DNA from 3 places in the Paenibacillus canaveralius genome. Region 2 is predicted to be linked to each of the others. Evidence: riboswitches for the same ligand, from Rfam matches in the RefSeq annotation. Region 2 holds a riboswitch; each other region holds the start of a gene.

Region 1 (9,741 bases), 2.3 Mb from region 2:
AAACGGCCGCGAAACAAGTGAAACAGGCCGAAGCGGTCGTGAAAGCCGCTCAGACGAAAGTAGACGCGCTCAAGAACGGGGCGAGACCGGAAGAGAAAAAGCAGGCTGAAATTCAGCTCAATGCGACCAAAGAGGTTTTCCAGACAGCGGAAGAAAGCTACAACCGGGTGAAAAAAATGAAGGAAGAGGGGCTTGTCGCCCAGACGGACGTGGATAAAGCGAAGGTCAGCTACGAAGAGGCCAAAGCCAAATACGAAGTGGCGCAGCAGCAGTACGCGCTTGCCCAGCAGGGACCGCGCGCGGAGGAAATCCAGGCCGCGGAAGCGCAGGTGGAACAGGCCAAAGCGGCCGTCGAGCTGGCTAAGGCGAACATGGATCAGGTGAAAATCCGCCAAGGTGACGTGAATGCCGCTCAGGCGTCGATCCAGCAGGCGCAGGGCGCCGTCAAATCCGCCCAGTCCGGACAGCAGCAGGCCCAGGCGGCCCAAAGCGAAGCCGAGACTTACCTGAGCTACACCGAGCTGCTTGCTCCATCCGACGGCATCATCATTTCCCAATCCGCTCAACTGGGCGAAATGGTAGGCTCCGGCTTCCCGGTATTTACGATGGAAACTTCCGCGGAGACGAAATGGGCGCGTTTCTATCTGAAAGAAACGGACGCGGCCGGTCTGAAGGCAGGGGATACCGTGACCGTAAAAGTGACGGCTAACGGCGCCGCCGTGACCGGTAAAGTCAGCACGGTCGCACCGGCTGCGGACTTCGCCGTGAAGAAAGCGACGCAGAACGCGTCCGATACCGATATCCGCTCGTTCGGCGTGAAAGTCGAGCTGCCTCAGCTGCCGGAATCGGTTCTGACGGGAATGACGGTACAATGGGAAGGAAAAGCGGGTGATACCGTTGCCCCTTAAAGTCGGAAGCGTGATCGCCGAGGAATGGCGGCAAATTTTCAAAGACCGCCGGTTGATGGCAATCCTGTTCCTCGTGCCGATCCTTTACACAACCTTATTCGGATCGATTTATATCCAGCATAAAGTAACCGAAATGCAGACCGTCGTCTTCGACGAGGACAACAGTCAACTGAGCCGCCAGATCGTGCAGGCGTTCGATCAGAGCGAAACGTTCCAGGTCATTAACGCCTACCATTCGGAGGCGGAGGTGACGGAAGCCATCTCCCGCGGAGAAGCGAAGGTCGGGGTCATTATCCCGAAGGAATTCGAAGCCCGCATCAAACACGGCGATGTGCAGCCGGTGATGACGCTTATCGACGGCGCCAACATGATGATCTCCAACTCCGCGACACGTGCGGCCAATGAGATCGTCACGACATACAGCTACGGCGTCAGCGGCAAGAAGCTCCAGCAGCAGGGCCTTCAGGATGAACAGGTCAGCACGACGTTCTCCGCGGTCCCGTTCCGCTACCGGGTGCTTTACAACCCGACGTTCAACTACAGTGATTTTATGATTTTCGGCCTGGCAGGCGCGATTTTGCAGCAGGTTCTTCTGCTCGGTATCGCCCTGACCATCACCCGCGATAAGGAAAGAGGGCTCTGGAACCGCTTTGCCGAGTGGAAAAAGATGCCGTGGCGTCTTGCTTACGCGAAATCGGTCCCGTATTTTATCATCGGCATGCTGAATGCGGTCGTGGTGTTCACGATCATGCTGTTCGGATTCGATCTTCCGATGCGCGGACAGATTCTGATGGCTATGCTGCTCTCGGCCTGCTTCAACTTTGCGGTGCTTGGCATCGGGTATTTCATCTCCCTGTTCTCAAGCGCTCAACTCGGCTCCACCCAGATCGCGATGCTGATTGCGGTGCCGTCGTTCATGCTGTCCGGCTACACGTGGCCGTTTGAAGCGATGCCGAAGGCGCTGAGCATTCTCGGACATATGCTGCCGCTCACCTACTTCTTAGAGGGTGTCCGCCATGTATTCGTCAAAGGCAACGGCTACGACGTGATCGTCAAGGACTGCATCGCGCTTGCATTGACGGGATTCATCACGTACTTCGCGGCCTTCCTGCTCACCCGGTTCGCCATGTTCCGCAAGCAGACGGATGAGCCGGTTCAGGCCGGGCTGCCTGCTGTCCAGTCGGAGAGCACCTCTCTTACGGTGTAAAAGTTTTGTTCCGGCCGGCACCATGTCAAACAACGTTTCACCGGCGCGCGAAAGCTGTTTCTTTTATAAAGCAGGCGCGCCGTTTACATAAGTCTCAGTCATCAGCGTTTTCGGTCCCATGTCCCTCAGCCTGCGTTTAGTTCTTATCATACCTTGGAAAAGAAGGGATTTTCGATGAAAAAAATCATAGCTACGCTGACCGCGTCCGCTTTTGTATTCGGCATGATGCCGGCCGCATGGGCGGCGGATACCCATTCGCCCTACTACGAGATCAAAGACGGCAACCTTGTTCAGCTTCACGCGACAACCGATAAGCCTCTCGATAAAGACGAGGTGCGCCTGCCCGCGCTGGAGAAAACCGGCAAACTGACCTTGGACAGCGTGCTGGAACGGACGCTTAACAACTCCTACAATATGAAATTGCTCTACCTGAAAACAGCCGCGCTCGGCAGTAAAAGCAGCGATCTCAAGAATCAGAGCGAAAACCTGTACGGAGGCAGTTTCGAAGGCTATAAGCTTCCGGCTTCCCCGCAGGATTACATGACGCCCGAGGCGATGAAGAAGTATCAGATCGACCCGGCTAAAGCGACTCCGGACAGCTTCTTCTGGATCGGTCCGGTTGTCGAAACGAATACGGTGCTGAACAAGGTCATCGAAGGTCAGGGCCAAATGGTTAATGGCATTAACCAGATTTTGCAGGCCCAGCGCGAACAGATGAAAACTACCTCGCATCAGCTCGATACGGATATGTGGAACAACCTGCTCCAGACCGACGAAGCGATTGAGGGCATCAAGCTTCAAGTGACGGCGCAATACGTGCAGCTTCTCGGCTCCAAGAAGCAGATCGCCCTCATGCATGAGTACAAAGGCGTGGCGGAGAAAGAGACGAAACGCGCCCAGGTGCTGAGCGACGCCGGTCTCGCCTCTCCCGAAGATGTGGAAACCGCCCGCAAAGCGGTGAACAAAATCGGCGACGATATTCAGACGCTGGAGAACAACTACCGGCTGGGTCTCGTACAGCTTTGCTTCGATATCGGCGTGGAATACAGCCCGGATCTGCTTCTTGAAGAGCCGTCCGCCGTGTCCGGAAACGTGCAGCCGGTTGCGAAGAAAGATACCGAGACGCTGCTGGCCAATTCTTTTAAGCTGAAAATGGATCACAACGGCATCGACGAAGCCATCTGGCAGCAGCAGAATACCGTGACCAAGAATACGTACGGCGGCCAGTATCAGAACATCAACACGGGGATCGCTTACCAGAAGCAGGAACAGACGAAAGCCGAGCTGGTCAAAAAGATCTATGCGACCTACAGCGATGCCGAGAACGCTTATCAGACCGTGCTGAACGAGCAGCGTAACCTTAAGGACGCGCAGGCCGACGTCGCCAAAATGAAAATCCGTTACGAAAACGGATTTGTCTCCAAGCATGATTACGAGAAGTTTTCGTTCAAGCTTCAGCAGGCTCAAACCACGCTGGAGGGTGCCCGGCTGAAATACTTCGCGCTGGTGCGCAAAGCCGAAGCGATGGACAGAGGATTTATTTCGTAAAAAGCAGCCGTTTCAAAAATTAGGCTGATGAGCGGATAGCGGAGCTTTATGCAGTTAAATGTATACGAACTTAATATGGCTGCCATGAATGGAAGGGGCCGGTCCTTGGGATCGGCCTTTTTTTGTATCTAGGGAAGGGTTGACTGCCGGAAACGGGATGGCACCAATCAAGGCAGATGAGAGGCATCACCGGTATAGGGTGGCTTTTATGCAAGGGTCTGTCGCATGCACACCACCGCACATCGAGCACGGCGAGCGTCCGCCTCCGGCAGCCCCGCTGCCCGAACGCAAAAAAGACGTACAAAATTGTCTCCAATTTTGTACGTCTTTTTGCGTATACCCGGCCGCTTGCGTATCCGGCCGGGCTGTGAAGGGCACCGCCGGGGCGGCTTACAGCCCTTCGAAGCTGAAGTCGTCGTCGCTAAGCGGCTCGACGCGGAGAGCGCGGACGTAGCCGTTGCCTTTTTTCGAGAAAAAGTCATGCTGCTTCGTCTGCGTCCGGATTCCGTTCAGAACGACGGGATGAACCGGTTCTTCCGGGAAGTAAGGATCGCGTCCGAGGTTCATCAGCGCTTTGTTGGCGTTGTAACGCACATAGCGCAGCACATCGTCCTGCAGGCCGAGCGGAGTGTAGAGCTCCTCGGTGTAAAGCTTCTCGATCTCGTACAGCTCCAGGAGCAGCTTGATCTGCTCTTCGGCGGCTTCCTGCTGCTCGGTTTCGCTCAGAGTCGCGAACAGCTCCTGCGCCAGCGTACCGACGTACAGGCCGTGGATGCTTTCGTCGCGCAGAATGAGGTCGATGATCTCGCCGCTGTTCGTCATTTTGCCTTGTCCGGCCAGGTAGAGCGGATAGAAGAAGCCGCTGTAGAACAGGTAGCTTTCGAGATAAACGGAAGCCGTCATCGCCAGATAAAGGTCTTTGTCGGACTGGATGCTGTTGTAGTAGCGGTTGATGAGATCCGCTTTCTGCTGCAGGCGTCCGTTTTCTTCGACCCAGCGGAAAATGCCGTCGATCTCCTCGTTGCTCGCCAGTGTCGTGAAGATGCTGCTGTAGGACTTCGCATGAATTTGCTCCATCATGCCCATGAACGACAGCACCGCTTTGCGCTGGAGCCCGTCCATGTGCTCGACGAGCCTCGGCATGCCGACTCCGCCTTGAAGGGTGTCCAGCAGCGTCAGGCCGCCCAGAACCTTCTTGTAGACATCCTGCTCGTCGGGGCTCATCTCGATCCAGACCATTTTATCGTCGGAAAGGGGAATTTCTTCTTCGGTCCAGAACTGCATCACGTTCTGCTGCCAAAACGACCAGGTGTAATCGTCGTCGGGTTTATTCCAATTGACGGCTTTCATCATTTTCTCTCCTTTGGATGGGGCGCGCTGCAAATCCGGCATGAGTCGCTGCCGTGCATAACCGTAGGCAGCTTTATGCGGGGCTTCCAAGTTCGGGCCCAGCATAAAGCTGCTTATAGGGTAAGCGCCATACGGATGTTTGCGGCCTGCACGGAGCGTTTATTACGTTCGTGCCGCGAGCCGGCTTCTTTTAAACGAATCTATTCTTAACCCGGCTCTCTCTTAAACGGAGCAGCTCAGGCATTCTTCCATGGTCAGCCGCTTCGTGCGGGTGTAGTAGAGCGATTTGAGGCCTTTTTTGGCGGCATACAGGTAGTTGCGGGCCAGCTCGCGGGTCGAGATGTCGCTGTTTACGTGCAGCACCGTGGAAATGCCCTGGTCCACATGCTCCTGGATTTCCGCGATAAGATCGATGATCTTGAACGGGTCCATCCGGTAAGCCGACTTGTAGAAGAACATGTTTTCTTTGGACAGGTACGGCATCGGATAGTAAGTGGTCGAGTTTGCATACGTGCGCGTTTCGATCTGGTCGACGATCGGCATAACGCTGGAAGTCGCGTTTTGCACGTACGAGATGCTCTGTGTCGGCGCGATGGCCAGACGGTAAGCATGGTACAGGCCGTGCTTCATGACTTGCTCTTTGAGAGCTTTCCAGTCTTCCGGAGACGGAAGATCCATGCCTTCGAAAAGAGCTTTGACTTTATCGGATTCGGGACGGTAATCTTTCACTTCATACTTGGCAAAATAGGTGCCCTTCGCATATTCGGACCGTTCGAAATCGGCGAAAGTGACGCCGCGGTCGCGTGCGATTTCCATGCTTTTCTCCAGCGAGTAGAAGTTGATGGCCATGAAGAAGGCGCGGGCAAATTCTTTCGCTTCCGGGCTTTCGTAGGCGATCCGGTTTTTGGACAGATAACCGTGCAGGTTCATCGCGCCGAGACCGACGGAATGAAGCTCCTTGTTCGCCTTTACAACGCCCGGCGCGTTCGCTACCGTCGTGTTGTCGCTGACGGAAGTCAGCGCTTCGATGCCGCTGTGGACGGAGTCGCGGATGCTTTTCGTTTCCATCACGTTCACGATGTTAAGCGAAGCGAGGTTGCAGGAAATGTCCCGGCGGATAATATCGCCTTGGCCGTAATCGCCGATCTCCGTCGTTTCCTGAAGCTGGAAAATCTCCGTGCACAGGTTGGACATTTTCACTTTGCCGATGTCTTTCAGAGCATGTCCGCGGTTTGCGTTGGAACGGTTCATGATGTACGGATAGCCGGATTCGAGCTGGATAACGGCAATCTTGGTCAGCATGTCGCGGGCGCTCATTACGACTTTCTTCTTCACGTTCGGGTTGGCGAGCAGCTCTTCATACATCTCGTCGATATTCATATCGTCGAGGTGACGGCCGTATTCCTTATAGACGGAGAACGGGGCGAACACGTGCAGCGGCTTGTTCTGCTCGGCCAGCTCGTAAAATTTCTGCGGCACGATCAGGCCGATGGAAAGCGTCTGGATACGGGATTTCTCGTCCGCGTTGATCTTTTTGCAGTCGAGGAATTCGATGATGTCCCAGCCGAACACGGAGTAGTAGACCGCTCCGGAGCCCCGGCGCTGACCCATCTGATCCGCGTAAGAGAAGGCATCCTCAAGCAGCTTCATGACGGGCATGATGCCTTTGGCGGCGCCTTCGACGCCTTTGATCGGCTCGCCGCGTCCGCGCAGCTTGGACATGTTTACGGCTACGCCGCCGCCGATTTTGGACAGCTGCATGCAGGTGCCGATGACGTACTGGATGGAGTTCAGGGAGTCGTCCATCTCCAGCAGGAAGCAGGAGACCATTTCGCCCCGGCGGCTGCGTCCTGCGTTCAGGAACGTCGGCGTGGCCGGCTGGACGCGCTGCTCGATGATCGCCTTGGCGATCCGCTGCGCTTTGCCGAAGTCGCCTTCACCGAGGTGAAGGGCGACGATGGCGGCGCGGTCCTCGTACGATTCGAGGACTTGCTTTTTATCATTGGTGCGCAGGGCGTAATCTTTATAAAATTTCGAAGCGGCCATGTAGGACTGGAACTTAAAGCCGCTTTCGCGGATCGTTTCGTGGATGGCTTCGATCTGCTCCAGCGTGTACTGCTCGTACACGTTCTCGTAGAAATCTTCGCCGATCAGATAATCGTAGCGTTCTTTGATGCTGCCGAAAGGAACGGTCTGCCCCTGCACTTCTTCAAGGAAGGCGTCCAGCGCTTCGCGGTCTTTCTCCAGACGGTAAAAACCGTCTTCCCCCGGTATCATGAGTTCGTTGTTCAGTTCAATATGCTTCAAGATGGCGCACCCCTTTATGGAATCGTTCCACGTCGCTAGACGTGCCGGAAAGTTCGAATTTGGCAAGCACCGGAACACCGTATGCCGATGAAATGCGGTCGGCGCTCAGGGCAAAAGATTGTCCCCAGTTCTGGTTGCCGCTTGCGGCGACACCGCGCAGAAAGGAAGAGTGATGTTTCAGAAAGTCCAGCACTTTGCCGGGAATTTGACCGAATCCGGTCGTATAAGTAACAAGGACGAACGGCTCCTGGATCGTCAAATCCTCTTCGATCCGTACGGCCTTCAAATTCAGCTTGTTAATGAATCGTTGAACATTTCCCGTACGGGAATCGTAAACTACCAGCATGGAAGCATCTTCCTTTCCACTCTATCAAAAATACGGGGCGCGCCGGCTACGGGAAGTAGTCGGCGCGCCCGGATGAAAGCCGCTCTTTGTGACAAAGAGCGGCTCTGGATTCACAGTCAGTTCCCGGCCTCTTCGCCTGCCTCTGACGGCTCGGCGAAAAGGCCGGCTGAAGCCGCGCGTACAAGCCGGCCGTCCGGTTCCCCGCCCGAAGGCGGTGGAGGGGACAGCCGTGCTAGCGGCTGCAATGTGAAAAACGTCCGGACACCTCCCTATCTCCCGTAGGTTCAGCGGTGTCTTTCAGACAGGCAGGTCTCCTGGCTCCAGGTTCATTGCGCCCCTCCGCGGCCTTCCCGACGGCATCCGTCAGTGGCGGTATGGGTGGGGCGCTCCCCGTTGACAGTGGCGGGACCGCGCCGGATTCGCACCGGACTTCCCTTTTGATTCCCGCCTCGGGGGCGGGAAACCTGTCCAATCTATATATAGTCTATATATAGTGAATATGTAGGTGATAGATATGAATTTACCTCAATATATTGTGGTTTGTCAACTGTGCGTAAGGACTCAACAAGGGGAGAAAAACCGAGATAAAAGGCGAAAAAGGTGTGATAACCTGCCGATAAACGGGCGAGATTTTATTTCCGTTTCTTTTTATTTCGACAAAGTTTGCGGGCGCCGGCAAGCCATACGGCCAAGCTGATTTTCATATGCTGAACGGGTGGTTTCAGGTGCAGCCCGTTAAAAAAAGATCAAGCTCCTTGGATAGAGCTTGATCCCTTTTTACATGTTTACATTTTTTTTGTTGTTCTTTTTATAAAGACTCATTATGCCTGCAAGTATCCATTCGATCACGTGCAGAGCGACAGACAAAGTGAGAGCGGACAAAAAATCTTGGATATATACGCCGGGAATCAGATGAGCAAAAACATAGATCAGAAGACAGTCCGCGATAATCGTGATGATTTGTCTGCCGTAAACGGAAGGGGGCCTCTTGAGTCCGTAACGGATCATGGCATGGAGGAGGGGATGAATAAAAGTCTCGAAGATCAGGAAGCTCAGCAAGATGACCAGGGAAAAAGTGAAGAGATCCGCTTTGCCCGTAAAACTGATGAGGGAGCCGGTATGTTCAAACCCCCGGAAAAATGTCATATATAAGAAAGCAAAACCGATTACCGGCCCGATGATGAGCAAGGAAAAAACCGGAATCGCCCAAATTTTCGTCTTCAAGGACGGCACAGGTTCGTGGTCCCGGCGCGATAAATAATTCAGCAGGACGTTTAAACCGAAAAACAAAAGCAGCAGCATGCCGGTGAGCCAAGCGTAACTAACCATAAAGGTTTTCCTCCGGGTGAATTTTCGTATCGCGCCGTTCCCGGCGTGCTGTTTCGCTGCGTGTCAATGATCGTCGATCACATCATGAGTACAGCAGTATATGTAACTATTTTGCTTTTTTGAATGTATTTAGTCAATCAATTTTACGCAGCGAAAGCAGGAGGCCCCAGAGCAAAAAAAGCACAGAGAAATTTCCCTGTGCCGTTTTATAACGGCTGAGCTGCTTCTGTACCGCAAGCGGACTTCCAAAGGTCCGAGCCCTCCGGCTGAGCTTGCGGAAGCGGTATACAGCTTTTTGAAGCCGCAGCAGCCAAAAGAAAGAGGCGGCGTCCTAAACCATGGCCGTCAGATTGATGGAAAAAAACTATCCGGCTGCCTTACTGGCCGCTGCCCTGCTTAACCAGCTCATCCACGGACCACGCCACGCACCAGGGATACTGGTTCTTCGTTTCCTCCGGAATCCAGTAGCAGCGGTCCGTTTTGTTTTTATCGGGGTAAAACACATACATGAGCAGCTTCACTTCGCTGATATCGTCCGGTTCATCCGTGCGAGGATTCGGGTAACGGACCGTACAGCCCATTTGCGATGAAAATTGGGTGGATACGTTCACTTCATACGTGTACATGAAGCTGGACCCTACACCGATCGAGAACACGTCGCCGGGGGCTTTGCCCGCAGGCTTGCATTCGACGGATACGCTGTTGGAGACGGAGGTGACGGTTTTGCTGATTTTAATAAAATTTTC
Region 2 (9,741 bases):
GACAAGCTTCGTTTTGACGCGGCTGTAAATTTTGCGGCAGTTCTCCTCAGACTTCTGGAGAGCTTCTCCGATCTCCTTGTAGCTGTACTGGAGCGCTTCACGCAGGATGAATACTGCCCGCTCGACCGGATTCAGCATCTCCATCATAACGAGCAGCGCATAGGAGACGGTTTCTTCCTGTACCACCTGCTCGGCAAGGTCCGGCAGGACGGCCGACGGCTCCGGCAGCCACTCACCCGTATAAACTTCTCTTCGGCTGCGTGCGGATTGAAGAAAATTAATGCTCCGGTTGGTAACCGCCTTGCACAAATAAGCCTTGATATTCCCGATACGGCTGAGATCCTGCTGCTGGATCTCCAGATAAACATCCTGAATGATATCTTCGGCATCGCTCAAAGTCCCGAGCATCCGGTAAGCGATGGAATAAAGAAGCGGATGGTACTGTTTGTACAACGTTTCCGTCATGGAATCCGAACCTCCCGATTTCCTTTGGTACCTGTTCTTTTTTTATCATAGCATCCTTTCGGATTTCAGTCTCTAATCGCTCTTGTCGGCTCCAGAAAGGGATGCTGAAAGGAATACGGGAAGGGATGCGGAAAGGGAAGCGAGATGGGGGAATCCGATATTTTTGTGCTCCATGAACTTCCAGCATCTTGACTTTGCTTTTCCAGAAATTTATTATATGAACATATACTCATATTTTGCATACCTTATAAAAAACGTTTGTTTGGAAAGAAGGAATGGAGATGGAGGAGCACCGCGTAAAAGGACTAACCTGCGCCAACTGTACCCGTGAACTGGAAGAACAGATTCAGAAGCTGGAACACGGGGCCGAAGCCAGACTCAGCTACAACAGCGGCAAACTGACCGTGGACAGCCGTATATCCATGCCTGCGGTCGAGAAAATTTTGAGCAGCGACGGGGCTTATCTGCTCAAACCCCAGCCTGCGGGCGTACATTCGCACGAGGGGCACGGCCACAGCCATAACGGCCATTCGCATGGTCACGATCACGGCCACTCACATGATCACGATCATGGCCACTCACATGATCACGGGGGGCAATCCAACCGGGCGATCACCCGTAATCTTGTCATTTCCGCGGTGCTTTTCGCTATCGCGTTTTTCACGGACGGACGGGTATCCGCTTATGTGTCCATCCCGCTGTACCTGATTATCATGGCGCTGAGCGGTTACATGACGTTTGTTAAAGGCGCCAAAAACTTGTTCCGATTGAAATTCAACATCGATACGCTAATGACTATCGCGCTCGTGGGAGCCATTGTGATCGGAGAATGGAAGGAAGCGACGCTTGTCGCCATCCTGTTCGGTCTGAACGAGCTGCTCGAAGGAATGGGAATGGAGAAAGCCCGCCGTTCCATGGAAACGCTGCTCCAGGTCGCTCCGAAAGAAGCGGTGCTTCTGACGGACGGCCAAGAAACGATCGTCCCGATCGCGTCCCTTAAGATCGGAGATCTCGTACAGGTCCGCTCCGGGCAGAAAATTCCTTCCGACGGCATCGTGGAAGAAGGAAGAAGCTCGGTCAACGAAGCCGCGATAACCGGGGAATCTCTCCCGGTGGAGAAAGCGCCCGGCGAGAAGGTGTTCGGAGGCAGCATCAACAACGAAGGGCTGCTTAAAATCCGTATCGAGAAGGCGTACCAGGATTCGTCCCTGGCGAAAATCCTTCATCTCGTCGAGGAAGCGCAGGAGACGAAAACGCCGACGGAGCTGTTTATCAACCGCTTCGCCAAGTATTACACGCCGCTTATTATGATCATCTCGATGCTTGTCATTATCATTCCGCCATTGTTCCTTGGCGGCAGCTGGTCGACGTGGCTGTATCAGGGGCTGGCTGTTCTGATCGTCGGCTGTCCGTGCGCCCTGATTTTGTCTTCGCCGATCGCCATCGTATCCGGCATTACCCGCAACGCCCGTCACGGTATTCTGATCAAGGGCGGCGTATTTCTGGAGCAGCTGGGCAAAATCGATACGCTCGCGTTCGATAAAACCGGCACGCTGACTAAAGGGGAGCCGCATGTGGAGAAAACCGTCGTGCTGGATGAGCAGAGGTTTTATCCGGCCGCCGGTGCTATCGAGAAGTCTTCTTCCCATCCTTTGGCCAAAGCGATCATGAAGGAAATCGAAGCGAAAGGCATACGGGCCGGAGAAGCCGACTCTATCGAAACGGTATCCGGCAGGGGAGTCGTGGCGAGCTTCCAAGGTGAGCGCTACTGGCTCGGCAACGAGAAAAGCATGGAGCACCTGCGGATTCCGGCGGATATTCAGCGGCAAATCGATTCACTGAAAGAAGAAGGACTTACTTTAGTTATAGTCGCCGATCAGGAAAAAGTGCTTGGCATGTTCGGAATCTCCGACGAGATCCGGGAAGAAAGCCGTGAAGTGATCGCCGCCCTGCACAAAGCGGGCATTCATAAAACGGTCATGCTGACCGGAGATCACCGGAAGACTGCGGAGAAAGTCGCCAAAGCCGTCGGCGTAAGCGAATATTACGGCAATCTGCTTCCCGAACAGAAGGTCGACAAGATCAAGGAGCTTGCCGCGCAGGGAACGGTTGCCATGATCGGGGACGGCATCAACGACGCTCCCGCTCTCGCCTCCGCGCAGCTGGGCATCGCCATGGGCAAAGGCACGGACAGTGCGGTGGAAACCGCCGACATCGTGCTGATGCAGGATCACCTCGGCAAGCTGCCTGAAGCCATATCGGTGGCGCGGCAGGTGAACCGGGTGATCAAGATGAACATCAGCCTGGCGCTCGGTTTGAAAGCCATCGCCCTGCTGCTCACGATCCCCGGACTGCTGACCTTATGGATCGCCATATTGTCGGACATGGGAGCCACCATTTTCGTCACGCTGATCAGCTTGACGGTTCTTATCGAGAAGAAGCCCTCTTCATGATCTTAAATCCATAAAAAAAGTGCTCCGCACCGGGTGCGGGGCACTTTCTTATTTGCCCGGCGGAGAAGGGACTCCCTTAACCGTAATGTTTTTGATATAATAGGCCGTATGGAAACGAAGGCGGTGAATGGATCATGCAAAAACCAATCGAAGACCTCTGTGACGAATCCTGCGCGGGGACGGGACCGGACGGGACCGCTCTGGAGCATGCGAAAATGAACGAATCCATGGCCGTTAACATGGCCGAAATGTTCAAGGCACTCGGCGATCCCACGCGCGTCAAAATTATCTATGCGTTATCCCAGCAGGAATTGTGTGTCCACGATCTGAGCGTCGTGCTGGAAATGGGGCAGTCGGCCGTTTCCCATCAGCTCCGTTATTTACGGAATGTCCGGATCGTCAAGCGGCGCAAAAGCGGCAAAACCGTCTTCTACTCTCTGGACGACGATCATGTGAAAGAAATTTTCCGCCAAACCCTGCAGCATCTTGTGCACGTATAAGAAACAGAGTATCTATTCTCCGGAAATAGATACTCTTTTTTTTGCGGACAAAGGGAAGATGATCATCACCTCGGACCCTTTGCCGACTTCGCTGGCAAACCGCATTTTTCCGCGCATGGCGTCGATCAGGCGGGTCGTGACCATAAGGCCGAGCCCGGTTCCTCTGCTCTTGGTCGTATAGAAGGGAGCACCCAGCCGCTCGATTTCTTCCTTGGTCATGCCGCTCCCGTTGTCGGTGATGGTAATAACGGCTTTTTGCTTGCGGATATGACCGTGAATCCGGATAAGACCGTCCGTTTGGGTCGATTCGATTCCGTTTTTGATCAGATTGATGAACGCCTGCTTTAGCTTGGAAGGATCTCCATCGATAAAAATATCGTCCTCGCAGGAAAGCCGGATGACGGCTCCCGACATGCTGGCGTAAGGTTCGAGCATCGTCACGGCCTGCTGAAGCGAATCGCCGATATTGATGAGGCCCGTTTCGGTCAGTTCGGGTTTAGCGAACAGGAGAAATTCAGAGATGATTTTCTCGGCCTGATCGAGTTCACCGATAGCGATGTTTAAATAGCGGCCAAGCTTCTCGTCGGCTTCCTTCTGAGAAATCTGGATATAACCGCGCGTCACTTGAAGCGGATTGCGGATCTCGTGAGCGACGCTCGCGGCCAGATCGCTTAGATGCTGGAGCTTCTCGGCTTTCTGGATCTCGATACTCATCTGGTCATGTCGGAGCATATGCTGAAACCACAGGATGAGCAGAACCGGCAGCAGGAGCTGTACGACTGTAAGAAGACTTACCTGCGGCAGCAGGTCCTTCCAGACAAAACCGTGATGCGAAACGATGTAAGACAGCCAGAGGAGCAAAGCGGCGGTGCCGATGCCCGCGTACAAGAGCGACAGGGCGATTTTTTTGCGTGAAGGATACTGGTAGAAGAATCTTGCCCTCAGCAGAATGGGAACAAAGCCGGCCGCATAGAGAATGACGTCCGAAACGCCGAAAGACGGGAACATGACCCCATGAAAAATGAGCATCATCCCGAGCGCCGTAAACCCGCCGTAGTACCCTCCGTACATAAAAGCGAGCAGAAGAGGAACGCCTCTTAAATCCCAATAAAAATCGGGAACGAGGTACATGACCGGATAACTTATGCTGAAAATGCCGGAAAATCCCATCAGGATTCCCATCAGAAACCGGTTCCGGATTTTTTCTCTTTTGTAAAATCGGGTTAGCATAAAAATCTGATAAATATGAGGAGGAAATGTCATGATGAACAAATGGACAAGGATATCTTTCACGGGCCGCACTCTCTTTCTGAAAGAAAAAAGAACTCAGATTCCTATTATGGAGTTCTCTGGCAGATAATGCAATAAATAATGATGCCGCCCGGGCGGAAAATCATCAAATATTGGTGAACATGGAGGATTATTTCACCAAGTTGTTGAATCTTTTCAGAACAAGCCGGAGGTGTTGAGAATGAAAATACTCGTCAGCCAGCCTAAGCTGGAGCGGAATCTGCACGGCGAACCGCTGTTCATCTCGAAATGCGATGTACGCAGCCGTATCGTGAATCTGCGCACCAAAGAAATCACGGTTTGCGAGGATGCCGTAAAGGAGGATATCTCATGAAAACCGACAGAGAAGCTTTAAAACCTGAAGTGGAGGCGTATCTCAACCGGATCGGTTACGAAGGGCCGCTGGATGGCAGTCAGGAAGCGCTTGCCAGGCTGCAGGAGCTCCACCTGCACACCGTTCCGTATGAAAATCTGGATATTCTGAACGGTGTTCCGCTGTCACTGGACATAAAACATTTATGCCACAAAATCGTCGAGCGGCGGCGGGGCGGCTACTGCTTCGAGCTGAACGCCCTGTTCGGCTGGCTGCTGCGCCAGCTCGGTTACCCCGTGACCGATTATGTCGCCCGGTTCTGGCGGGACGAGACGGAGCTGCCGCCAAAACGCCGCCATCACGTGCTGAAAGTGGAAGCGGAAGGAGTCAGCTACTTATGCGACGTTGGCGTCGGGGGCATAGTGCCGAGAAGACCCGTCCGTCTTGCCGAGAAGGTGGAGCAGCGGCAGGGCGAGGAGCAATACGTCATGGAACGGGACCCCGTATTCGGCTGGGTGCTTTCCGAGAAGCACCATGGAAGCTGGAGACGCATCTACTCGTTCACCGAAGAGCCTCAACTGCCCAAAGATTTTGTCATGGCCAGTTTTTGGTGCGAGCACAGCCCGGACTCCATTTTCACAAAAAATGCGATGGTAGCCATCCGGACCCGGGAAGGACGAAATTCGGTGTCGGGCAAGGAGTTCAAGCTTTTCACCTCCGAAGGCGTGCAGACGTTCATCCCTGAAAACGATGCCGCCTACAAGGAAGCTCTGCTGACCCATTTCGGCATTCCGGCGGAATAAAGCTTGCATAAACATGCCGCGTTGTGTATAGTCATTTCTAAGTTAACCAATTGAATATGTTGGGAATAGGTGCCCAGCCCCTCGGGGGAACTGGAGCTTAAAAGGGAAGTCCGGTGAAAAACCGGCGCGGTCCCGCCACTGTAACAGAGGAGTCAAGGCGAACATGCCACTGGTCTTAGACCGGGAAGGCAGCCGAAGATGATGATTCTGGAGCCAGGAGACCTGCCTGTTCTGACAGCACTGCTTTACCTACGGGAGATAGGGAGGTGTTAAAGTACGGGCCGCTGTATATACAAACAGAGGGCGTCTTTATCCTTGTCTGCTTCGGGATAATGACGTCCTTTTTTTATTTGATCAGTTAAAAAAGCAACGAAACAGAGAACTTATGCAAACATCCAATTCAAGCGACTATCAGGAGGTCAAGATCATGAACGCATTGACAAGCAGCAGTTTGGGATACCCGAGGATCGGAGCGGGACGTGAATGGAAGAAGGCGCTGGAGTCTTACTGGGCCGGCAAAATCGGCGAAGAGGAGCTGACGGGGAAGCTGGCGGAAATCCGTTTGGGAATTTTGCGCAATCAGCGGGAAAAGGGTATCGGGCTTATCGCGGTCAACGATTTTACGGGATACGACCATGTGCTGGATACGGCCGTGATGTTCGGCATCGTACCCGACCGGTTCGCTTACGAGGGCGGTGAAGTATCTCTGCGCACCTACTACGCGATGGCGAGAGGGGAAGAGGGAGCGGCCGCGTGCGAAATGACGAAGTGGTTCAACACCAACTATCATTATATCGTGCCGGAACTTCAAGGCGCCGAGCCGAAGCTGGTCGAGAACAAGCCTCTTAAAGCTTATCGCGAAGCGAAGGAGACGCTCGGAATCGAGGGCAAGCCCGTTCTGCTCGGACTGTTTACGTTTCTGAAATTGTCCAAAGGATATGTGGATACGGAAACCGATGCCTGGATCGACCGGCTGCTTCCGCTGTACGGCCAAGTGCTGAAAGAGCTGGAGCGCGAAGGCGCCGAATGGGTGCAGATCGACGAACCGGTGCTGTCGACTAACGTAAGCGCCGGCGATATGGAACGGATCGAGCGGATCTACAAAGCTTTGACCGAGGCGGCTCCGGGGCTGAACATTATGCTCCAGACCTACTTCGAATCCGTGGAACATTACGACAGGGTCGTACGGCTGCCCGTAAGCGGGATCGGGCTTGATTTCGTGCACGGCGGCGAGAAGACACTGAAACTTCTGAAGAGCGAAGGATTTCCCGACAGCAAAGTTTTGGGAGCGGGTATAGTGGACGGCCGCAATATTTGGCGTTCCGATCTGAAGGAGAAGCTGAATACGCTTCAAGACATTTTAGCCGTCGTTCCCGAGGAACGGGTGATCGTCCAGACGTCCTGCAGCCTGCTGCATGTGCCGGTGTCCACCGTTCACGAAGACAAGCTGGAACCGGTGCTGAGAGACGCTCTTGCCTTCGCGGACGAGAAGCTGGAGGAAATCGTTCTGCTGGCGAAAGCGGCGGTATCCCCGGCGGCGGAAACCGACGAAGCGCTGCGGCAGAATGAACAAGCGCTTGCCGCCCTCCGGTCATCCGAAGCCCGCGGCAACAAAGACGTGCAGGCGGCCGCTTTGCGGCTTCAGAAGGTACCGGCGGCGCGCGGCGCGGCCTTCGGCGAGCGCCGGGCTCTGCAGCGTGAAAAGTGGAAGCTGCCTTTTCTGCCGACGACGACGATCGGAAGCTTTCCGCAGACGGCGGAAGTGAGACAGGCTCGGTCCAAATGGAGAAAAGCGGAATGGACGGACGAGCAGTATAAAGCGTTTATCCGGAGCGAAATCGGCAAATGGATGAAACTGCAGGAGGAGCTGGACCTGGATGTCCTCGTTCACGGGGAATTCGAACGGACGGATATGGTGGAATTTTTCGGCGAAAAGCTGGACGGCTTCGCTTTCACGCGCAGCGGCTGGGTGCAGTCCTACGGATCGCGCTGCGTAAAACCGCCGGTTATTTACGGCGATGTGGCCTTTACCCGGCCGATGACCGTCGAAGAAACGGTCTACGCCCAGTCGCTCACGCCGCGTCCCGTGAAAGGAATGCTGACCGGACCGGTCACGATTCTCAACTGGTCGTTCGTCCGGGACGACTTGTCCAGAGAAGTGGTGGCCTACCAGATTGCCCTCGCGCTGGGTAAGGAAGTGAATGCTCTCGAAGAAGCGGGAATCGAAATGATCCAAATCGACGAGCCCGCTGTCCGCGAAGGACTTCCTCTCAAGAAAGATGAGCACCGGGTTTATCTCGACTGGGCGGTCAACGCCTTCCGCAGCACGACGGCGAACGTCCGGGCCACGACGCAAATTCATACGCATATGTGTTACTGCGAATTCCACGACATGATCGGATCTATCAGAGACATGGACGCCGATGTCATCTCCATCGAAACATCCCGCAGCCACGGTGAGCTGATCCAAAGCTTCGAGCAGAACACGTATGAGAAAGGAATCGGTCTGGGTGTCTACGACATTCACAGTCCCAGAGTTCCTTCCGTCGAAGAAATGGCAAGCATGATCGAGCGGGCGCTGCGCGTCCTCGACCCGCAGCTGTTCTGGATCAATCCCGACTGCGGACTCAAAACGAGAGCCGCCCAAGAAACCGTGGCCGCCCTGCGCAACATGGTTGCGGCCGCCAAACAGAGCCGGGTAACGATGGCGGTTTCTCAAGGCTGACCGAGCTGAACCAAGGTCCGACCGCCCCGGCCCGAGCCTCGTAGAACCTAAAGCCATTCCGAAATTCGAGCCTTTGTCCGGCGAAGCACCGGGCAGAGGCTTTTTTAGCGGGAAGAGAAGAAAGCGCGAGAGTGAGTTTCCAACCTGTTGGAAGAAACCCGTAAACATGGTAAGATAGGAGGATAAACGGCAAAAGGTAAGACCGTCATTCAGGAGGTATCATGGCTAAGGCAAAAGTAAAACGTCCGACCCGGGATGAGTTTGAGCTGGAAGAACTGGGCAACCGGCTGGTGGAAGCCAAGAACGAAGATTCTTTGATTCTTCTTACGGTATGGGGCTGGGAAGAGCAGGTCTACGGCAGAATTACGGTCATGGATCCCCGGACGAGACTCGTCCATGTTCAGGACGGCGAACAGCTGACGAAAGTTCCTTTTATGGACATTATGCAGGTGGATAACGCCTGATTTACGCTTCAAAGCACCCCTCGGGGTGCTTTTTTACTTTGCCGCGGAACGAATAGAATGAGGCGGCTATGGAGAAGTTAGGAGAATAATGGTAAAAGGAGCTAATCCACGTGAACGAAACCAACTCAAGACCAGTCGCAGCTTTTCCCCAGTTTCCGGAATCGTACTGGCTGGCTTCCGCGAAGATTCCCTCTTATTCCAGGCTGAACGAAAATATCCGGGTGGACGCCGCTATCGTCGGCGCAGGGATAACGGGTTTGACGACGGCCTACCTGCTGGCCATGAAAGGCTTGAAGGTCGCGGTTCTGAACGCGGGCCGTATTTTACACGGGACGACCGGATATACGACAGCTAAAATTACGGCCCAGCACGATTTGATCTACGATCAGTATATGACCGATTTCGGTGAGGAAAAGGCACGGCTTTATTATGAAGCGAACCGTGACGCTCTGCAGTTCGTCCGTCATCTCGTCAAGGCACACGACATCCGCTGTCAGTTCGAAGAGCAGGATGCTATCGTGTACACGGAGAACGAATCCTCCCTGCACAAAGTGTTCAAGGAATACGAGGCATACGAGAGACTGGGAATTCCCGGGGCTTATGTGGAAAAAACGGCCCTGCCTTTCGAGACGAAAGGCGCGGTCGTGATGAAAGATCAGGCCCAGTATAATCCCGTCCCGTTTCTTACGCATCTGGCGGAACAAATTGTGCGGAAAGGGGGACGGATT
Region 3 (9,741 bases), 590 kb from region 2:
TGCGCGGCAGTGAAGGCCGCGTTACCAAAATTTTGGCGATCGGCCGCAACGTGACGGAGCGGAAAAAATATGAAGAAACGCTGGCCGAGGCACAGCGGGTTGCGCATATCGGTTCATGGGAGTGGGACCTGCTGAATTCGCGGCTTTCTTTCTCGGATGAAATGCGCCGTATTTTCGGTTATGCCCTCCATTCCGTCGATTCCAATGCGGATTCCTTCATGCGCTGCGTATACCCCGGAGATCTTCCGCGTGTCCGCGAAAGTATCGGGAATGCGATAGCTAATGGGGAGTCGGGTGAGCTTGTCTACAAAATCTGTCTGCCGGACCAATCGGTCCGTACGATAGCGGGCCAATGGGAGGTTGTTACCGACGAATTCAACCATCCTATTCAAATCATCGGAATGGTGCAGGATATAACCGAACGCCGGAGGATGGAAGAACGGATTCTGGAAAGCGAGCAGAATTACCGGCTTATTGCGGAATATTCGCTTGATTTTATTTCCCGGCATGCCGTCGATGAGCAGGCAACGTTTCTGTTCGTGTCTCCGATCTGCCGCACGATGCTCGGTTACGAGCCCGAGGAAATGGTGGGCACACCGGGACTGGACTACATTCATCCCGACGATGTCGGCTATGTTAAAAAGTATTTGCAGGAAAACCTTCACGGGGAAGGAGCCGAGAAAATTACGTACCGGTTCTTCCGCAAAGACGGCACGTGTGTCTGGTTTGAAACGACAAGCCGCTACACCGTGGACGATCAAAACAGAAATCAGGAGATCGTGGCCATTTCCCGCGATATTACGGAGCGCAAAAATACCGAGCTCCGTCTCCAGGAATACAAATCGCTGTTTGATTACAATCCCGTCGGCGTAGCCTCGCTCGATCTCCAAGGAAACCTGCTGACGGCTAACCGCGGCCAGCAGGTCTTGACGGGATACTCCGAGAAGGAGCTGACCGACGGTCATTTCGCATCTCTCGTTCATCCGGACGATTACGAGAAAACCCTCCGGCACTTCCGGCTGGCGGTGCAGGGCGATCCGCAGACTTACGAAACCGGTCTTATCCATAAAGACGGACACCGTATCGAAGCGAGTATTCTAAATGTTCCGATTGTGCTCGGCGGCACTATTGTCGGGGTGTATGTGCTGACGAGCGACATTACGGACCGGAAAAAATACACGGAAGAGATCGAGAAGCTGAGCTATGAGCACGCGCTCATTCTTAATTCCGTTTCCGAAGGGATTTTCGGACTGGACCTGCTGGGGCAGGGGATGTTTATCAATCCCGCCGGCGCATCCATGCTCGGATTTAACCCGAAAGAACTGATCGCAAGCCGTTACCTCCAAACCGTGGAGCAGGCTTGCCCGGACGGCAATCAATATCTTCCCGGAGACTCGCCGATCGAACGGGCCGTAAGGGACGGCGTATCGGTAGCCCCGAGCGAAGGCATATTCTGGCGGAAGGACGGAACGAGCTTCATGGCGTCCTATCAAGTTACCCCTCTGTTCGATAAGGGAGAAAGGAAAGGCGTCGTGGTCGTTTTCCGCGATGTGACGAACGAGAAAGAAATTATCCGGGCCAAAGAATTTGCCGAACAGGCCGACCGGGCGAAGTCGGAATTTCTGGCTATCATGTCCCATGAGCTGCGCACGCCGATGAACGGAATTATCGGCATGACCGGCCTTCTTCAGGAAACGATGCTGGACGAGGAGCAGCGCAGCTACGCGGATATTATCCGGGAGAGCAGCGACGCCCTGCTTCATATTTTGAATGAAATTCTGGATTTCTCCCGGATCGAAGCCGGCAAAATGGAATTAAACCTGGGTGCGGTCGATTTAAGGGAAACGCTCGCGGGCGTAATGGAATTGTTCCGGATGAAGGCGGAAGAGAAAGGTCTGGAGCTTTCGCACGATATTCCGGCCGGATTGCCCCGGTACGTAATGGGGGACGAAGCGCGAATCCGGCAAGTGCTGATCAATCTGATCAGCAACGCGATCAAATTTACCGAGAAGGGAAGCGTATCGGTAGCCGTGGAAATGACGCCTGCACCCGATCACCGGTCGGTGCTGCTGGAGTTTATAATCCGCGATACGGGGATCGGAATTCCCGCAGACAAACTTCACCGGTTGTTTCAATCGTTCTCCCAGCTGCATCCCGCTATTAACCGCAAATATGGCGGCACCGGACTCGGCCTGTCCATCAGCAGGAAGCTGGCCGAGCTGATGGGGGGCGAAGTCGGCGTCGAGAGCGAAGAAGGCGCCGGCTCTACCTTCTTCTTTACCCTCCCTTCGGGGTTGGGCATTACGGAGACTCCGGGCCCCGCAGCGGGCAGCCCTAAGGCCGCGGCCGCCACGGTTCCGTCTCTTCCGGAGGCGCAGCCCGAGCCTTTGCGGCTGCTGATTGCGGACGATCATCCGATGAACCGGACGCTGCTGCTGACGTTAACCGGTAAGCTGGGATACTCCGCGGATGTCGTAACGAGCGGCGCGGAAGCCGTGCAGGCTGCGGGAGAGCGTGCGTACGATATCATTTTTATGGACGTGCAGATGCCGGTTATGGACGGGTTGGAGGCGACCCGTCTCATCCGCGAGAAATACGGGCAAGATTCGCCGGCTCCCGTCATTATTGCGGTCACCGCGTTTGCCAGGGAGGAAGACAAACAGCAGTGCCTGGCATCCGGGATGAACGATTATATCAGCAAACCGATTCTTTCGGATGAGCTCAAACGTCTGCTTGCCCAGTGGTCCGCCCGGATAAAAGAGCGATAGAACCCGTGAAAACCCGCCGTGGAGCGGGTTTTTTTGTTGCAGAAGCCGGATTACCGGGACTATTCGAACCGGAGGCGATTTGTGAAGTCGCTCATAATGTTTTATAATAAGCTACATTTAAACCTACAATAGATTAGCCGCATACAATAGTTTAGGTGAATACGTCAGTATATTACTGGAGGAATCTTCATGCAGTTTATTAACCAGGCAGCGGTTCAGCAGGTTCTTGATCTGCTTAAGGGCCAAGACCTGTATATTCATCTGGAAATGACCAACGGGGCGTACGCTTCCCATCTGGATCAGTCCAAGCATACGGCCTCCACCTTTATCCGCAATTCCAAGATTCGTTATGTGCAGGGGTCGATTGCCGGAAACGGTCCCTACCGGGTCGGGCTTAAAATGGAAGAAGGCTGGGTTTATTCCGAAGGGCTCACCCATTGGGACGAAACGGAGACGGAAAGACTGATTTTATCGGGACATGATAAGGACGGCAAGCTTGTCGTTTCCCTGCAGCTGAGCCGGAGCCCTTTTTAACTTACAAAGAGAGAAGGTAAATGGAGATGGAACGACACATACTGGTCGTCCTGCCGCATCCCGATGACGAAGCGTTCAGCGTGTCCGGTACGCTTGCGGGCCATATACGGCAAGGAACCCCTGTGACTTACGCGTGCTTGACACTGGGAGAAATGGGACGCAATATGGGCAACCCCCTTGCGGCCAACCGCGTGACGCTGCCTGAAATCCGCAAGGCCGAGCTTGAGGAATCGTGCCGGTCGATCGGAATTGAGGATCTGCGCATGCTGGGCTTTCACGACAAAACGATTGAGTTCGAAGACCGCGAACTGCTCGTCGGCAAAATCCGCGGACTCATAGAGGAATTGAATCCTTCACTGGTCATTACGTTCTATCCGGGCTACAGCGTACACCCTGACCATGACGCGACAGGTGCAGCCGTTATAGACACGGTTCAAAGAATGCCCCTGGAAGAGAGACCGGCCGTTCACTGCATCGCTTTTTCCAAAGGATGCGAAGAGGTGCTCGGTAAAGCGGACATCGTGAACGATGTCAGACCGTATATGGCGCAGAAGCTGGGCTCGATCCTTGCCCACAGCTCCCAGTTTCAGCTGAACGGACAGCTCAGCGGTAAATCCGCAGGCGACAAAGAGGTACTGGACCGGTTCGGCCATGAGCGGTTATGGACCTACCGGTTTCAATAAGGGGCGCATAGGTGCGAGCACGACCGCTGAAGAGCCGCCAAGGAACAGTTGTACCGTTCCATGGCGGTCTTTTTTGCTTTATTCGAGAGAGAGGGCGTCCAAAGCGTTGGCCGCATCATTTTCCAGCAGTTTCTACAAGTCGTAAGCGGCATACGCGCCTCTGCCTACATCCGTTCGAACACTTTGGACAGGAGTTCAGGGGGATAGTTGATTGTTAACTAATTCATGCCTATCGGGGACACGACAACGATGTTAAGATGATTTTATACTTAATTAAGGAGCTCCCGGAGTGCCGAATAATAACAGTCTTATTTCAAAAACGGTTGTACTAGCAGAAAAAGCCGGATTAAAGGACATTACTCCTCTCGAGCTTGGGAATGGCGGGAACCTGGTCGTTCATTTGGCCCCGTATCCGATTGTGGCTCGAATAGCCACTGTGCTTTCAAGAGATCATGCAGAGTACGCTTACAAGGTACTGGTTCGTGAATTAAGAGCCGTACGTCATCTCCATTCAAAGGGGGTGCCGGTACGATGGCCAACTGACCTTACGGATGCGGGACCATACGATATTGACGGCACATGGATGACGCTTTGGAAGTATGTTCCCCCTACAGACCTGCAACGCCCTTCGCCAAGCGAAGCGGTTGAATTGGTTAATAGACTTTCACTGGCATTGAAAGATTTTAGCGACGAGATTCCTGTGCTTGGTGTTTGGGAGCGGACATGTCAATCGGCTTTTAGATTAATTAAACATCCGGATAGGCGCATACAAAAGTTGCTAAATCTGTTCTTCGCGATTGATAGAGAGATGCGTCTCGAAACAAGTTTGCTAATACCGTCTCATGGAGATGCTCATTCAAGAAACTTATTACCGAGTCCTGAAGGCTGGATCTGGTCGGACTTTGAAGATTTGTCGTTGATGCCCGCATACTGGGATTTGGCTTCATATGTAAGCAATCTTGCCTTATTCAATGGAATACAGGAGCCAACCTTTCAATATATCTGGAGTCGGATAAATAATCAGGCCGATAAGCAAGCTTTTGGATTTGCTGTTACCGCACGCATACTTATGTCCACTTTAGGTAACTTGGATTTCGCGCTTTCAGGCAACGGAGATTTGGAATTTGCATATAAACAGCTTGGTTTGGCAAAAGATTTTATTAATCAAATAAACCTGATTATTGAAGAGGGATAACCTTCGCGGCTCCCCTCCATAGTCCGAAGCTTGGAGGTCCCGCCTTACCGGTACACCTGCCTGCACGTTTGCTCCGCTCATTTGCCAAAACGCGGGATTTCAACTACTATTAACCGTGAAGTTGTTTGGCATGCTGCGTATCTTAAGACAATTGAATAACAAACATTCTTTATCAAACAGGTTCCGGTTCATTCTCCAAGGAGAGGGAACGGATTAAAAGGGAAGTCCGGTGCAATTCCGGCACGGTCCCGCCACTGTAAGGGAGAAGGGGGATATCCCCCGGCTGAAGCGCAATATGCCACTGGGTAAACCGGGAAGGCGCGCAGGAGTTTCCCGAGTCAGGAGACCTGCCTGTTTACCGGTAACTTCATTCCTACGCGGATATAGGATGGCGTTGATGCGAATGTTCTCCCTAATCGCCAGGGTCTTTCTGCTTCCATCTGTTGTGGAAAGGACCCGCACGCCTTTATGCGACGAACCGAACATCCTGCCTCCGGGGGGATGTTTTTTTATTTGCGGATAAATGAAATCCGCTCCCCGTCATGACAGTAATCAATGCGCGTAAGAAAAAAGGCAGCCGGAACCGACTATTTACCACCTATGGGGAGGAAAAGAGATGTATTACGGAGTCAAACTAAATACGAATTACAAATCCCTCTGGCAGGAGGGGATGAAAGACTGGGACGGAAATCTTCCCGTAAGGATGACGGATGACGTCAAGGAAGAAGGATTCTGGAACGCTTTTATGAAAAAGAAAGAAGAAACGGGCGTGGATTCCTGGGTCGCCAATCTGCGAAAGGAGCTTATCTCTTTTATCGATCCCGGTGAGGACGTGCTGGAAATCGGGCCCGGCTGGGGTAACTATACGTTCGAAGCGGCCGAAAAAGCGGGTTCCCTTACGTGCGTCGACAGCTCCGAGAGCGTGCTTGCTTTCTTGAAGGCGGCAGCGGAGCGGAAGGGGTGGAATCACGTAAACTTTGTGCACGCCAAGTGGGAGGAGCTTCCCGTGGTGGAGCCGGCCGACGTTGTATTCGGTGTCAACTGCTATTACCGGATGCAGGAGATCGACCGTGCGCTTCTGCACATTAACAACACGGCGAAGCGTCTTGGAATCGCGGGGATGGTAAGCGGTCCGGAAAGACCGCATTACAAAGACATCGCGGAGCAGTTGGGCTGCAGAATCAAGTTTCAACGCAGAGATTATATTCATTTGCAGAATCTGCTTTATGAACTTGGAATCGATGCAAACTGTAAAATCGTCAACCTGCACAAAACATACGCGTATGACACGGAAGAGGATTTGCTGAAGGACAACCTGAGCATGATTCTGGATAAGGACTACGACCGGAAGGAGGCAGTCCGGCTGCTGTATGCGTACGTGCGTGAAGCCGACGGCAAGCTGATATACCCCCACAATTTCAAAGCGGCTCTCCTTTACTGGAAGCCGGAGAAACGGCTGGAGCCTGCGGACCTGTCCACGGAAGTGAAACGGGTCGTCCAGGTTTAAAATCAGCCCCGTTTAAGCATTTGCCCGGTAACGCGATTTGGCGTGCCGGGATTTTTTGTGGCTTTACCACTGGACAAGGGAAAGGCTTGTCATAAATTCCAACAGGCCCGCATAGAGATGAACAAGAGGAATCGGTTGAGGGAGAAGTCTTTCTTGTTGAAAAACGTAATGATTACGATTAAAATAAAGGAACTGCCGCAAACAGGAGGGAAGAACGTGCATGTTGACGGAACAAACAGAAGGATGAGGAAAAGAAACCTGATCGTTCTCGCAGGGGGAAGTTTCCTGGCCGTACTGATCTGGCAAGCCATGCGAAAAGGGATAATGGTTTTGCCGGACCCCTCGGTCATCGGGCTGTTCAAAACGATGTTCATCGGCATCGTGCTCGAAGCGGTTCCTTTTATTATGCTGGGTGTGGTGCTGTCCTCGTTCATGCAGGTCTACATCCCCGAAACCTGGATCCGTAAAGCGATCCCCCGGAATCCCTTTCTCGGACTCGTGTTCGCCTGCCTGCTCGGCATTTTGTTTCCGATCTGCGAATGCGGCATGATTCCGGTCGTCCGCCGGCTGATCAACAAGGGAATGCCCTTGTACATAGGCGTGGTCGTCATACTTGTGGGGCCCATCGTCAACCCGGTCGTTTATGCGGCCACCTACACGGCTTTCCGGATGAATCCCGAAATGGTGTATGCCCGGATGGGACTGGCTCTTGGTGCGGGCGCGCTGATCGGCCTGTTCGTCTACGCGTTTATCAACAAAAATCCTCTGAAACACAGGCTGGACACGCTGTACTCGGGGAACGGCCAAGACTGTGCGCATGTGCGGGAGTGCAGTAAATTTTTTGCGATGACGGGCCATGCGGGCGCGGAATTTTTCGACATGGGGAAGTACCTTATTTTCGGCTCCCTTGTTACGGCCGTTATTCAGGCATTCGTACCGAGAGGAGACTTGTCGGCGCTGGGGGAAGGAGAAGTGCTTCCGCACCTGTTTATGATGGGATTCGCCTACATCCTGTCCCTGTGCTCCACCTCGGACGCATTTGTCGCTTCCTCCTTTCTGCAGACGTTTTCCAAAGGGTCGCTGCTCACGTTCCTTGTCTTCGGACCTATGCTCGATTTTAAAAGTACGCTGATGCTTTTGTCCGTTTTCAAAATGAAGTTTGTTCTGCTGCTTGCCCTGCTCATTACGATGACCGTGTTTGCCGGTTCTGTCATGGTCGAGCATTTGTTTTTCAGATAAGCTGTTGAAATCGGGAGGTGGACCGGGTGGAAGACAGGCGCGTTTACGCCTTTCATTATTTTTTCAGAGCGGCAATTTTATGCGGGTTTTCGTTCTATATCGTTTATCTCGTCAAAACGGGCGGTATGGCCCATTATTTGGCCCCCCGTCTGGTCCCTTACGTCAAAGCTTCGGCGATCGCATTGTTCGTATTGGCGGTGTTCCAGATTTATCTCGCTTTGCAGCCCGCCGTAAGCAGCGAACCCGACTGCGGATGCGAGCCCGTCATACGCAAGTCCAAGCTTTCGCACACTGCCGCCTATTCCTTGTTTCTTTTGCCGCTGCTGCTCGGCTTCCTGCTGCCTGACCGTGTAACGGGGAGCGATATCGTGCAGGTTAAAGGGATTCGATTGAATGCCTCCAACCTGCAAAAGCAGCAGAGTGCGGAGCCGCAGGAAGGACCTGCGGAGAAGCCGGAATCATCGGGAGAAGCACGGCAAGCTGGAGAGCAAACGGACGAAAGCTCGCTTAAGGAGATGTTTAAAGGCAGCCGGTTTACGGAAGAGTATGCGAAGCTGGCCATGCGGCTTTACCGGAACGAAACCATTCTGATCGGGGAAAAAGGGTTTATGGAGAAGCTGACCGCAGTGGATCTGTTTGCCGGCCGTTTTGCGGGGAAGCAAATGGAAATCAGCGGCTTCGTATACCGCGAGGAAGGGATGCCCAAAAACCGGTTTGTCGTAGCCAGGCTGACGATGCAGTGCTGCTCGGCCGATGCTTCCCCGTATGGCGTGATCGTTGAGGCGCCGGATGCGGGCTCGTATCCGAAGGATACCTGGGTTACGGTGAAAGGCACGATCCGAAAGTCCGTGTATGAAGATAAGGACGTGATGAAGCTGGAGGGAGCCGTTATCCGCAAAATAAAAGAGCCGTCGTCTCCATACGTCTATCCGTATGCCGGCGATTTTGGCGATCTGGGGAAATAGAGCTCAGGCAATAAAACCGCTTTCCATTGGAAAGCGGTTTTTGGGCGTTGCTGGAGCCGGTGGGTACAAGAGCCGGTAGGCGCAAGATTGGTGAGTGCAAAAGCCGATAGGTAGGAGACGGTAGGTACAAGCACTGATGAGTGCAAAAGCCGGTAGGTACAAGAGCCGGTAGATGCAAGAGTGGTAAGTGCAGGAGCCGATAGGTAGGAGAAGGTAGGTACAAGCACTGGTGAGTGCAAAAGCCGGTGGGTACAAGAGCCGGTAGGTGCAAGAGTGGTAAATGCAGGAGCCGGTAGGTACAAGAGCCGGTAGATGCAAGAGTGGTAAGTGCAGGAGCCGGTAGGTGCGAGCACTGATGAGTGCAAAAGCCTATAGGCGCAGGTAGTCGAACCGCATACGGCTCCCGGCGCACGGTGATTCGCAGCATGACGGCGGCAGGCCGACCATCTTGACCGGCAGATACGATCGGTACAGCAGGGAGCAGGCGGAAGAAAATCGTTCCGTGCCACGAGGTGACGATGCCCGCTGCTTGGTTCCATGAAAAATTCGCTGAACAGCAGGCAACTGTCTGACTGGACCCGAAGTTATCTCCGACGGCCCGGCTCCGGTTGAGCGGGCACCGGCTTTTCCGGCAGCCGTTTCCACTCTTCGCTCAGCCGCTGCGTATCGAGATCGATCCCTATAAATACGACATACGGTTCTCCCCGGTAAAAAGAAGGCTCCCAGCAGCTCCGGTTTCCAGCATACTGAAGCAGATGCATGTGTCCGGATTCTGAGAAGGCCACATACCCTTTGGCACGGATCAGCCCGTCCTTCCAGCGGTGGAGGAAAGCGTCCACGTCACCTTTGG

Evidence for each region. A riboswitch is a leader RNA that binds a small molecule or an ion and turns the genes downstream of it on or off. The one in region 2 is predicted to bind cobalamin.
Region 1: it holds a riboswitch for cobalamin, as region 2 does, so the genes downstream of both, nrdI (class Ib ribonucleoside-diphosphate reductase assembly flavoprotein NrdI) here and metE (5-methyltetrahydropteroyltriglutamate--homocysteine S-methyltransferase) in region 2, are expected to answer to the same signal.
Region 3: it holds a riboswitch for cobalamin, as region 2 does, so the genes downstream of both, ABC395_RS14985 (class I SAM-dependent methyltransferase) here and metE (5-methyltetrahydropteroyltriglutamate--homocysteine S-methyltransferase) in region 2, are expected to answer to the same signal.

The regions. Positions count from the first base shown of each region.
Region 1 covers NZ_JBDFMM010000001.1:5,077,979-5,087,719, reverse strand. Annotated here, with positions in the region: gene ABC395_RS22910 (HlyD family secretion protein) at 1-908, shown strand, start outside; gene ABC395_RS22905 (ABC transporter permease) at 889-2,115, shown strand; gene ABC395_RS22900 (TolC family protein) at 2,290-3,663, shown strand; gene nrdF (class 1b ribonucleoside-diphosphate reductase subunit beta) at 4,054-5,013, opposite strand; gene nrdE (class 1b ribonucleoside-diphosphate reductase subunit alpha) at 5,236-7,320, opposite strand; gene nrdI (class Ib ribonucleoside-diphosphate reductase assembly flavoprotein NrdI) at 7,307-7,666, opposite strand; cobalamin riboswitch at 7,954-8,149, opposite strand; gene ABC395_RS22880 (hypothetical protein) at 8,444-8,995, opposite strand; gene ABC395_RS22875 (hypothetical protein) at 9,373-9,741, opposite strand, start outside.
Region 2 covers NZ_JBDFMM010000001.1:2,750,482-2,760,222, forward strand. Annotated here, with positions in the region: gene ABC395_RS12660 (RNA polymerase sigma-70 factor) at 1-465, opposite strand, end outside; gene ABC395_RS12665 (heavy metal translocating P-type ATPase) at 747-2,918, shown strand; gene ABC395_RS12670 (ArsR/SmtB family transcription factor) at 3,053-3,418, shown strand; gene ABC395_RS12675 (ATP-binding protein) at 3,431-4,711, opposite strand; gene ABC395_RS12680 (hypothetical protein) at 4,890-5,042, shown strand; gene ABC395_RS12685 (arylamine N-acetyltransferase family protein) at 5,039-5,824, shown strand; cobalamin riboswitch at 5,875-6,068, shown strand; gene metE (5-methyltetrahydropteroyltriglutamate--homocysteine S-methyltransferase) at 6,252-8,549, shown strand; gene ABC395_RS12695 (YolD-like family protein) at 8,771-9,013, shown strand; gene ABC395_RS12700 (FAD-dependent oxidoreductase) at 9,124-9,741, shown strand, end outside.
Region 3 covers NZ_JBDFMM010000001.1:3,342,585-3,352,325, reverse strand. Annotated here, with positions in the region: gene ABC395_RS15005 (PAS domain S-box protein) at 1-2,768, shown strand, start outside; gene ABC395_RS15000 (YojF family protein) at 2,958-3,302, shown strand; gene bshB2 (bacillithiol biosynthesis deacetylase BshB2) at 3,329-3,985, shown strand; gene ABC395_RS14990 (aminoglycoside phosphotransferase family protein) at 4,275-5,180, shown strand; cobalamin riboswitch at 5,342-5,549, shown strand; gene ABC395_RS14985 (class I SAM-dependent methyltransferase) at 5,797-6,687, shown strand; gene ABC395_RS14980 (permease) at 6,841-7,926, shown strand; gene ABC395_RS14975 (TIGR03943 family putative permease subunit) at 7,953-8,891, shown strand; gene ABC395_RS14970 (CobW family GTP-binding protein) at 9,476-9,741, opposite strand, start outside.